DNA from 3 places in the Lysobacter sp. Hz25 genome. Region 3 is predicted to be linked to each of the others. Evidence: predicted binding sites of a transcription regulator. Region 3 holds the regulator's gene; each other region holds the start of a gene.
What was found. Region 3 encodes sigma-54, which starts transcription at its own class of promoters, with help from an activator protein. Its sites were predicted from a motif close to TGGCACGNGCNTTGC; they were not measured.

Region 1 (3,204 bases), 2.0 Mb from region 3:
TGCGCAGGTCGTCCAGATAGCCCTGATACGGCAACGCGGTGTCGCCGTCGTGGACCAGCAGGATCTGACGCACGCGGCGACCGGCCGCGACCTCGCCGATGCGGCTGCTGACCGCGTTCCATTGATCGGGATAGAGCAGCCGCGCCATGCCCTGCTCGCGCGCGGTCAAGGCATTGCCGTACAGATCGAGCGGCTTGCGCTGCGACAGACGGCTGCCGTCGTCGAACACCAGGTCGATGGCGACATAGGTCGAACCGTTGCGCAGCGCATCCAATTTCGACGGCGCCGGCTGGCCGGCGATGTGCGCGCTCGACAGCGGGAACAGGCGATAGGAAAGCTGCGTGTCCTTGGCGACGGCGATGTCGACCTCGAAGGCCTGCACGCTTTGCGCGGCGCCGCTGGCGATGCCCTGGTAACGCAGCGAGCGCACACCACTGAAGCCCATGCCGGGCTTGGCGGTCAGGGCGGCGGCCTCGGGCGGGCCGCCGTCGGCGCTCAGGCGCGGCACCGGCCCTGCGCTCGCCCCGGTGGCCGCGGGTCCGGCCGTGGGTTCGGCCGCGGCCGGCTCACCGGCCTCGAACGAGGTCCAGAAGCTACGCGCGGGCCCGGCCATCGCCGTGGGCATCAGCGCCCCGGCCAAGGCCAGCGCCAAGGTGTGCTTCGCCGCTGCCCGTGCGCCATCGCGGCGCGCTCTCCACGTTGCCGACATTCCCGCTCCCATTGCCCGGACGGCGACTGCCTCCGATTCGCACTGTGCCGACCGGCACAGGCCCCTGCTTTCTCGATTTAAATCGATCTAAATCGGGCTTGTCAAACCGCGCCGCAGCATCCGCAGCCGCGTCGCGGGAATAAAAAAGCCAATCCAGACAAGCACTTCCAGCACCGTTCAAGCAGCGGATGGCCCCCCTTGGCACACCTTTTGCAGCACCCTTCCTGCAAATGTGATTTGCATCACATTTTTGTCTTGGAATAAATCACATCTGCACCTCCCCGCCTTACGGACCCCTGTCGCTCATGCCGACCCCGCACCGCCTTGCTCTCTCCATCGCTTTGGCGACCGCGAGCGCAATCTGCCCCCTGACGTCAGTTTTTGCTGCGGAGCGTCAAACGACCGCAACGAATCCGATGCCGGAGATCGAGCGCCTGCGCGCCGACCGGCAATGGCTGGCCGCGCTGGCCCGCATCGAAAGTGCGCAAGCGGCGACGCCCGGCGACGACCGCCTGTATCGCCTGCAAGTGCTGACCCTGGCCGACCTGGGCAGCGCCCATCGCGCCTGGTCCTTGTACCAAGCCCGCCCCGACCTGTTCGATGCCGCCGAACGCAAGCGCCTGGACTCCGGCCGCCTCGCTCGCCTTGCGGTCTGGGGCAGCCTCTACCCCGAAGACGAAGCCACCCGCCTCGATGAAATGCGCAGCGCGCGCGACGCCTTCGAGCAGTACCGCGCCACCCAGACGCCGGAGCAACGCCAGGCCGACCTGCGCACGCGTTTCGACGAGTTGATGCTGCTCAATCATCTGGAACGCCATGCCGAGGTGGTCGAACGCTACCGCGCCTTGCAGGCCGAGGGCGTCGAGATACCGATGTATGCCTTGTCCAAGGTCGGCGCGTCCCTGCTGGCCGACAAACGCCCCGAGGAAGCCGCGACCGTGCTCGAGCGCGTCGTGCGCGAATGGCCCGAGGACCACGACTCGCAGCTGCAGTTGGCCTACGCCTATTCGGAAGGCGAGCGTTTCGACGACGCCCTGGCCCAGCTCGACAAGATCAAGGCCGCCGAACCGGCCTGGGTGCGCGTGAACGGCGCCAAGCAGAGCGTCGAAAACTGGCGCCACTACGACGCCGACAGCACCCAGACCATGATCCGCCTGTACGGCGAGGACACCGTCGGCGCGCAGCAGCGACTCGAAGCGATGGCGGCGATCGGGCCGGACAACCCCGGCGTGCAGACCAATCTCGGCGTCGCTTATCAAAAACGCGGCTGGACCGATCGCGCGCTGCAACGCTTCCAGATGGCGAGCACGCTGGAGCCCACCGGCGTCGGCGCGCGCGTCGGCCAGGTCGGCGCCTACCTCGACCACGCCCGCGTCGACCTGGCGCGGCCGATCCACGACGAATTGATCGCCAACCGCCCGCGCGACGTGCAAGTGCGGCAGATGAGCGAGTCCTGGGACAGCCGCCTGGGCTGGCAATGGTTGTTCAGCACCGCCAGCGGCCGCAGCGATGCGCGCGGCGGCGGCGCCACCGCCTCGCCGCTCGGCACCCGCGATGCCGTCCACCGCCTCGAGGTGCGCAGCCCGCTGATCAATGACCGCTGGCGCCTCACCGCGCACGCGCAGGATGCCTGGGCCGATTACCCCGGCGACCGCGTCCACGACCGCCGCGCCGGCATCGGCGCGCTGTATGCCTACGACCGCCTGAGCCTGGGCTTCGGCGTCGACCGCGCCAACGACCGCTGGCTCGATCGCGGCGACCGCACCGGTTATTACCTCGACGCCGGTTGGCGCCTCAACGATGCCTGGCGCGCCAATGCATCGTGGTATCGGCAAACCCCGGACGCTTCGTTGCAGGCGCGCGGCGCCGGCATCGATGCCGATGCCTTGAGCCTGGGCCTGCGCTGGACGCCGAGCGAGCGCACCTCGCTCGGCGCGAGCGCGCAGCAACTGCGCTACAGCGACGACAACCGCCGCAGCGCCGTCGCGCTGAACCTGGATCAGCGCCTGTACACCAGCCCGCATCTCCAGGTCGCGGGCTTGGCCGATCTGTCGGCCAGCCGCGCCAGTCGCCGCGACGCCGACGTGCCCTATTTCAACCCCAGCCGCGACGCTTCGCTGAATCTCGGCGTGCGCCTGGATCACATGACCTGGCGCCGTTACACCCGCCACTTCCTGCAGCGCCTTACCGCCACCGCCGGGCCGTACTGGCAGCAGGGCTATGGCAGCGCCTGGGTGCCGCAACTGCGTTACGAACACGAATGGCGGTTCGGCACCGGCCGCACTCTCAACTACGGCCTCAACTGGTCGCGTCCGGTCTACGACGGCGTGCGCGAAGACCGCGTCGCCTTCGATCTGAGCTTCCGCTGGGGTGAGGAATGAACATGCTGTATTTCGCTGCGCCGCTTGCTGCCCCCCTGCGCGGGTTGATCCACCGGGCGCTCGCGTTCGCCGTGCTGGCCGTGGCCGCGCTGGCTCCGCTCGCGGCCGGCGCCA
Region 2 (3,204 bases), 2.1 Mb from region 3:
ACCGGCAGCAGTTCCTGGCCGTCGGCGTCGAACAGGGTCAGGACGAATTCGCCGGATTCGGCGACCCACAACTGGCCGGTGCCTGCGATGGCCGCGACGAAGGCGGCGTAGCGCTCGGGTCCGGACAACTGCGCGTAGTCGAGCAACTCTTGTTCGGCGGCGCGATCTGCTTCGTTCATGGCGGCGGCTCCTGCCGGTGGGGCGTTGCGATCAGCTGGGGCGATGTCATTCAACTGCCTGAGGGCATCAACAGCAACAGCGCTGCGCCGAACACGAAGCGGTAGATCGCGAACGCGGTGAAACGGTGGGTCTGGATATAGCGCAACAGCCACTTCACCGCGATGAAGGCGGTCACCGCCGAGGCGACGAAGGCCACCGCGAGCGCGTTCCAGTCTTCGTTGGCCGCGGCGGGCGTGCCGAGCACGCCGAGCAGCTCGTAGCCGCTGGCCGCGAACATGGTCGGGATGCCGATCAGGAAAGTGAACTCGGTCGCCGCGGCGCGGCTGGTGGTGCCGGCGAGCAGGGCGATGAAGATGGTCGCGCCCGAGCGCGAGGTGCCCGGGAACACGCCGGCGACGACCTGGGCGATGCCGACCAGGGTCGCGACGGTCCAGGTGATTTCGCTGCGTTCGCCGAGCGCGGCGGCGCGCTTGGCGGCGAAATGCTCGGCCGCGATCATCCACACACCGCCCAGCACCAGCGCCCAGGCGATCGGCAGCACCTGGTCGGGCAGGGAGAAGCCGGCCTTCTTGACCGCGATGCCGAGCACCGCGGTCACGCCGAAGGCGAGGGCGAGCTTGAACAGATAGTCGCGGTTGTCGCGCTGGCCGAAGCCGGTTGCCAACGTCCACAGCCGGCGCCAGTAGATGACCACCACGGCCAGGATCGCGCCGGCCTGGATCGAGATGTTGAACAGGTCGGAGCGATGCCCGAGCCAGTGTTGCGCGATCAGCAGATGGCCGGTGCTGGAGATCGGCAGGAATTCGGTGATGCCTTCGATGATGCCGAGAAGCAGGGCGGCGAGCAGGTCGGTCATTAGGGGCGGGGGTCTTGGGTCGGGGAGTCGGGACGCCGGCGGCGCGATCGGGGGTTCGCGGCGGCGCGCCAGAATAACGGAAAGCGCGCTGCACTAATTTGGTGCAACTGCCTGCTTCGTTGCGCTCATGTGGTGCGCTCCGTCGGCGATAGATCGGGGATTCGCTTTGATTTCATGCGCTTACCGGTGGCTAAAAGTTGGCATGACGCTTGCTTCCCTAATGGGCAGGCGGCTCCAATGCCCTCGTGTTGCACGACTCTTTCACCCGACTCCCCATTCTCCGGAACGAACATGTCTCTCGAACAGGTCGAAAAGCTCATCAAGGATCACAAGGTCGAATTCGTCGACCTGCGTTTCACCGACATGCGTGGCGTGCAGCACCACGTGACCTTCCCCAAGTCCATCGTCGAGCCCTCGCTGTTCGAAGACGGCAAGATGTTCGACGGTTCGTCGATCAGCGGCTGGAAGGGCATCAACGAGTCGGACATGATCCTGCTGCCGGATCCCTCGACCGCGTTCCTGGACCCGTTCACCGCCGATCCGACCGTCGTGCTGACCTGCGACATCCTCGATCCGGCGACCATGCAGGCCTACTCGCGCGACCCGCGCGGCGTCGCCAAGCGCGCCGAGGCCTACCTGAAGTCCAGCGGCGTCGCCGACCAGGCCTTCTTCGGTCCGGAACCCGAGTTCTTCATCTTCGACTCGGTCCGTTACGCCAATGAGATGGGCCACACCTTCTTCCACATCGATTCGGAAGAAGCCGCCTGGAACTCGGGCAAGGAATACGAAGGCGGCAACAGCGGTTACCGTCCGGGCGTGAAGGGCGGCTATTTCCCGGTCGCGCCGCTCGACTCGCTGCACGACATCCGCGCCGAGATGTGCAAGACCCTCGAGCAGGTCGGCATCGAAGTCGAAGTGCACCACCACGAAGTCGCCAACGCCGGCCAGTGCGAGATCGGCACCAAGTTCAACTCGCTGGTCGCCAAGGCCGACGAGCTGTTGACGATGAAGTACATCATCAAGAACGTCGCCCACCGCAACGGCAAGACCGCGACCTTCATGCCCAAGCCGATCGTCGGCGACAACGGCAGCGGCATGCACGTGCACCAGTCCTTCGCCAAGGGCGGCGTCAACCTGTTCAGCGGCGACGGCTACGGCGGCCTGTCGCAGATGGCGCTGTGGTACATCGGCGGCGTGTTCAAGCACGCGCGCGCGATCAACGCCTTCACCAACTCGGGCACCAACAGCTACAAGCGCCTGGTGCCGGGCTTTGAGGCGCCGGTGATGCTGGCCTATTCGGCCCGCAACCGTTCGGCCAGCTGCCGCATTCCCTACGTGGCCAACCCGAAGGCGCGCCGCATCGAGATGCGCTTCCCCGACCCGATCCAGTCCGGCTACCTGACCTTCGCCGCACTGATGATGGCCGGCCTGGACGGCATCAAGAACCAGATCGACCCGGGCGCGCCGAGCGACAAGGACCTCTACGACCTGCCGCCGGAAGAGGAGAAGGGCATCCCGACCGTATGCCACTCGCTCGACCAGGCGCTCGAAGCGCTCGACAAGGACCGCGACTTCCTCAAGGCCGGCGGTGTGTTCACCGACGACTTCATCGACAGCTACATCTCGCTGAAGATGCAGGAAGTGACCAAGTTCCGCGCCGCGACCCACCCGCTTGAATACCAGATGTACTACGCCGTCTAAGGAGATTGCCGCAGATGTATATCGGGTCTTCGGATACCAGATGTACTACGCGGTCTGATCACATGAGCGCCTACGCCTTGCCGCCATCCGCCTGCCGTCCCGATCGCCCGCGCCGCTTCGATGCGGCGCGGCGGGATGCCACGCGGCGGCGCGCGGACGCGATGCGCGACATGCGGTAACCAGCACACGGCCCGGGGCTAACGCTCCGGGCCGTGTCGCTTTCAGGGAAGACGAACCCGCCCGGGCGACGCCACTCGCCCACGCCACCCGATATCGGCCCGCCGCCGACGTCGCGGGAGCGGCTTGCCCGAACAAACCCAGGACACGCAGCGCAAAGTCCCGGACCGAAAACCGAAAACCGAAAACCGAAAACCGAAAACGCAGCAGAAACGCAAAACCCCCGAAACCCAGAAACGATCGACCGACGCAACGCAGCCGACGCGACGAGTACGCAGCCATCGAGCCGC
Region 3 (3,204 bases):
TCGCCGAGCAGCTCGGCGCCAGCCTGTCCGGCGGCGAGCGCCGCCGGGTCGAGATCGCCCGCGCCCTGGCCGCCCGCCCGCGTCTGATGCTGCTGGACGAACCCTTCGCCGGCGTCGACCCCATTTCGGTCGGCGAGATCCAGCGAATCGTGCGCCATCTCAAGAATCGCGGCATCGGAGTGTTGATCACTGACCATAACGTCCGTGAAACCTTGGGCATTTGCGACCGGGCGTATATCCTGAACGACGGTGGCGTGCTCGCGCAGGGGGCTCCGGACGCGCTGCTGGCCAATCCCGATGTCCGCCGTGTCTATCTGGGTGAGCAGTTCCGTCTGTAACCTAGCGGTTGCCGGGCGCGGACGGCGCCCACGACGCGCGGCCCGGGCCGACAGCCATCTCAGGTCGCGTTAGCAATCGATGATGAAGCCCCGCCTCCAAGCCTCGCTCGGACAACAGTTGGTGATGACGCCGCAATTGCGGCAGGCGATTCGCCTGCTGCAGTTGTCGGCTGTCGAACTGGAAGCCGAACTGGCTACCGCGATCGAGAGCAATCCGCTGCTCGACTGGACCGACCCGTCCGCGGTCAACGAAGACGAACCGCGTCCGCCGCCGAGCACCGAGGAAGGCGCCGAAGCGCCGACCGCCGAGCCCGAATGGACCATGGACGACGGCGAGACCTGGTACGAACGGGTCGGCCCCTCCGACCACGGCGATGAAGACTCGCCCGCGGCCGAACAGGTCGCCGAGGCCGAGACCCTGCACGACCATCTGCTGTGGCAACTGCACCTCAGCCCGCTGTCGCAGCGCGACCGCAGCATCGGCGTGGCCCTGATCGAGGCGATCGACGACGACGGCTACCTGCGCGAAAGCCTGGCCGCGATCGTCGAGTCGCTGGCGATGGGCGCCAGCGAAGAAGAAGTCGCGACCGTGCTGCACCAGGTGCAGCGCTTCGACCCGGTCGGCTCCGGCGCGCGCTCGCTCAGCGAGTGCCTGAGCCTGCAGCTCAACACCTTGTCCGACGACACCCCGGGCAAGGCCCTGGCCCTGGTGATCGCCGGCGAGCCGCTGGAACGTCTGCCGCGGATCGGCGCGGCCGGCCTGGCCAGCGAACTCAAGCGCGACATCGCCGAGGTCGAGACCGCGGTGCAGTTGCTGCGCTCGCTCGATCCGCGCCCCGGCGCGCAGATGGGCGCGATCTCCACCGACACCTATGTCACCCCCGACGTGGTGATCTGGCGCCAGAACGGCCTGTGGCGCGTGGCCCTGTCGGAAGCGATGCGTCCGCGCATCTCGATCCATCGCGGCTACGAAAGCATGATCCGCCACGCCAACGCCTCCGACGCCAGCTATCTGCGCGGCCATCTGCAGGAAGCGCGCTGGCTGCTCAAGAGCCTGGAAGCGCGCGGCGACACCTTGCTCAAGGTCGCGCGCTGCCTGCTCAAGCAACAGGCCGGTTTCCTCGAGTTCGGCGACAGCGCGCTGCGCCCGCTGACCCTGCGCGAGGTCGCCACCGAAGTCGGCCTGCACGAATCCACGGTCTCGCGCGCGATCGCCCGCAAGTACGCGCGCACCCCGCGCGGGACCATGCCGCTGCGAGCTTTCTTCGCCTCCGGCATCGACACCGGCTCCGGCGGCGAGGCCTCCAGCACCGCGATCCAGGCCATGATCCGGCGCCTGATCGAGGCCGAGAACCCGCGCAAACCCTTGTCCGACGCGCGCCTGGCCGAAACCCTCAAGGCCACCGGCGTGCCGGTCGCACGCCGCACCGTGGCCAAGTACCGCGAGGCGATGAGCATCCCCTCGTCGCAGGAACGCGTGCGCATGGGCTGAAGCCCGCCAAATTCCGCAAAATCGCCGGATTTCGGCCTCTATTCCCCATCAAATCAGTGACTTAACAATGGCCTACGACCATTGTTGCGGTCTTGCCACTTGCACCTGGAACTGAGCGTGAGATGCTGGAATCCCTGGCCCCGGCCAGGGCGTCAATCAGGCCCCGGAGCCGTCGACGACCGACGGTCCGGAGCCCAGTCTGCATTCTCCCGCGACGTGAAGGAGGTCTCCGATGCGTATCGAAACCCACGGCCAGCAACTGGAAGTCACTGCAGCCCTGCGTGACTATGTGGAAACCAAGCTGGCCCGTCTGCAACGCCATTTCGACCAACCCTTCGACGTGCGTACCCAGCTCAGTCTCGACAAGCCCGACCATCGCGCCGAGGCCACCGTTCTCATCGCCGGCCGTACCCTGCACTGCGACGCCGCCGCCATCGACATGTACGCCGCCATCGATCTGCTCGCCGACAAGCTCGACCGCCTGCTGATGAAGCACAAGAGCAAGCAAGTCGACCATCACCGTGGCGAAAGCCTCGCACGCAATGGCGAATTCGTAGGCTGAACCCGGCCCCCGGGACCCGGTCATCGATCCAGACACGCTGTCATGCCGCTTTATGAATTACTGAGTGCGGAACGGGTCGCGATCGTGGTCGAACCCGGCGATCGCAATACCGTGCTCGATGTCGCCGCACGCATGCTCTGCGACGGCAATGCCTCCACTGCGTTCGCCCTGCGCGCAAGCCTGGGCGAACGCGAACGCCTCGCCAGCACCGCCATCGGCCACGGCGTCGCCATTCCGCACGCGCGCACGCCCTTGTTCGAAAACAGCCGCGGCGCCTTTCTCAGATTGGCCCAGCCGATCGATTTCGGCGCCATCGACGGGCGCCCGGTCGACCTGGTCCTGGCCATGGCCATTCCCGAGCACCACGTCCAACAACATCTGCAGTTGCTGGCGGAACTGGCCGAACGCTTCGCCGACAGCGGCTTTCTCGAGCGATTGCGCACTGCGCCGAACGTCGCCGAGCTGAGCTATCGCCTGCTCGATCACGTTCGCCGCAGCGCGGCCTGAGCCGTGCCGTTCTGAGCTGTGGCGATTCGAGGCGTACGGATCTGAGACGTACCGATCCCAGCCCCGCTCGTTCCCCGAGCCGCTGAGCCGGCCTATCGGCTCGCCCGCCCCATCTGCTTCACACCGCGCCGCGGACGCGACCGGGTCCGCACCGATGCGGACACTGCCATCGCTTTGCTCGTAAACTTCCGCCCATGAGCAAGAGCATCCGTGCAGGCGAACTGTTCGAACAGCAGCGCGAGCGCCTCGCCCTGCGCTGGGTGGCCGGCCAACGCGGCGACGGCCGCCTGGTCGAAGCGGTCAAT

Region 1: pgaA (poly-beta-1,6 N-acetyl-D-glucosamine export porin PgaA) is a predicted target of sigma-54. The motif match lies at 909-923, and genes of this name have one in related genera.
Region 2: glnA (type I glutamate--ammonia ligase) is a predicted target of sigma-54. The motif match lies at 1,235-1,249, and genes of this name have one in related genera.

What each region holds. Positions count from the first base shown of each region.
Region 1 covers NZ_CP175666.1:3,744,361-3,747,564, forward strand. The annotation lists gene ACKN61_RS15355 (GH92 family glycosyl hydrolase) at 1-709, opposite strand, end outside; gene pgaA (poly-beta-1,6 N-acetyl-D-glucosamine export porin PgaA) at 1,126-3,090, shown strand; gene pgaB (poly-beta-1,6-N-acetyl-D-glucosamine N-deacetylase PgaB) at 3,093-3,204, shown strand, end outside.
Region 2 covers NZ_CP175666.1:5,533,385-5,536,588, reverse strand. The annotation lists gene ACKN61_RS22830 (DUF2750 domain-containing protein) at 1-179, opposite strand, end outside; gene ACKN61_RS22825 (undecaprenyl-diphosphate phosphatase) at 230-1,036, opposite strand; gene glnA (type I glutamate--ammonia ligase) at 1,328-2,737, shown strand.
Region 3 covers NZ_CP175666.1:1,696,824-1,700,027, reverse strand. The annotation lists gene lptB (LPS export ABC transporter ATP-binding protein) at 1-338, shown strand, start outside; gene ACKN61_RS07020 (RNA polymerase factor sigma-54) at 421-1,830, shown strand; gene hpf (ribosome hibernation-promoting factor, HPF/YfiA family) at 2,063-2,392, shown strand; gene ACKN61_RS07010 (PTS sugar transporter subunit IIA) at 2,435-2,899, shown strand; gene hprK (HPr(Ser) kinase/phosphatase) at 3,094-3,204, shown strand, end outside.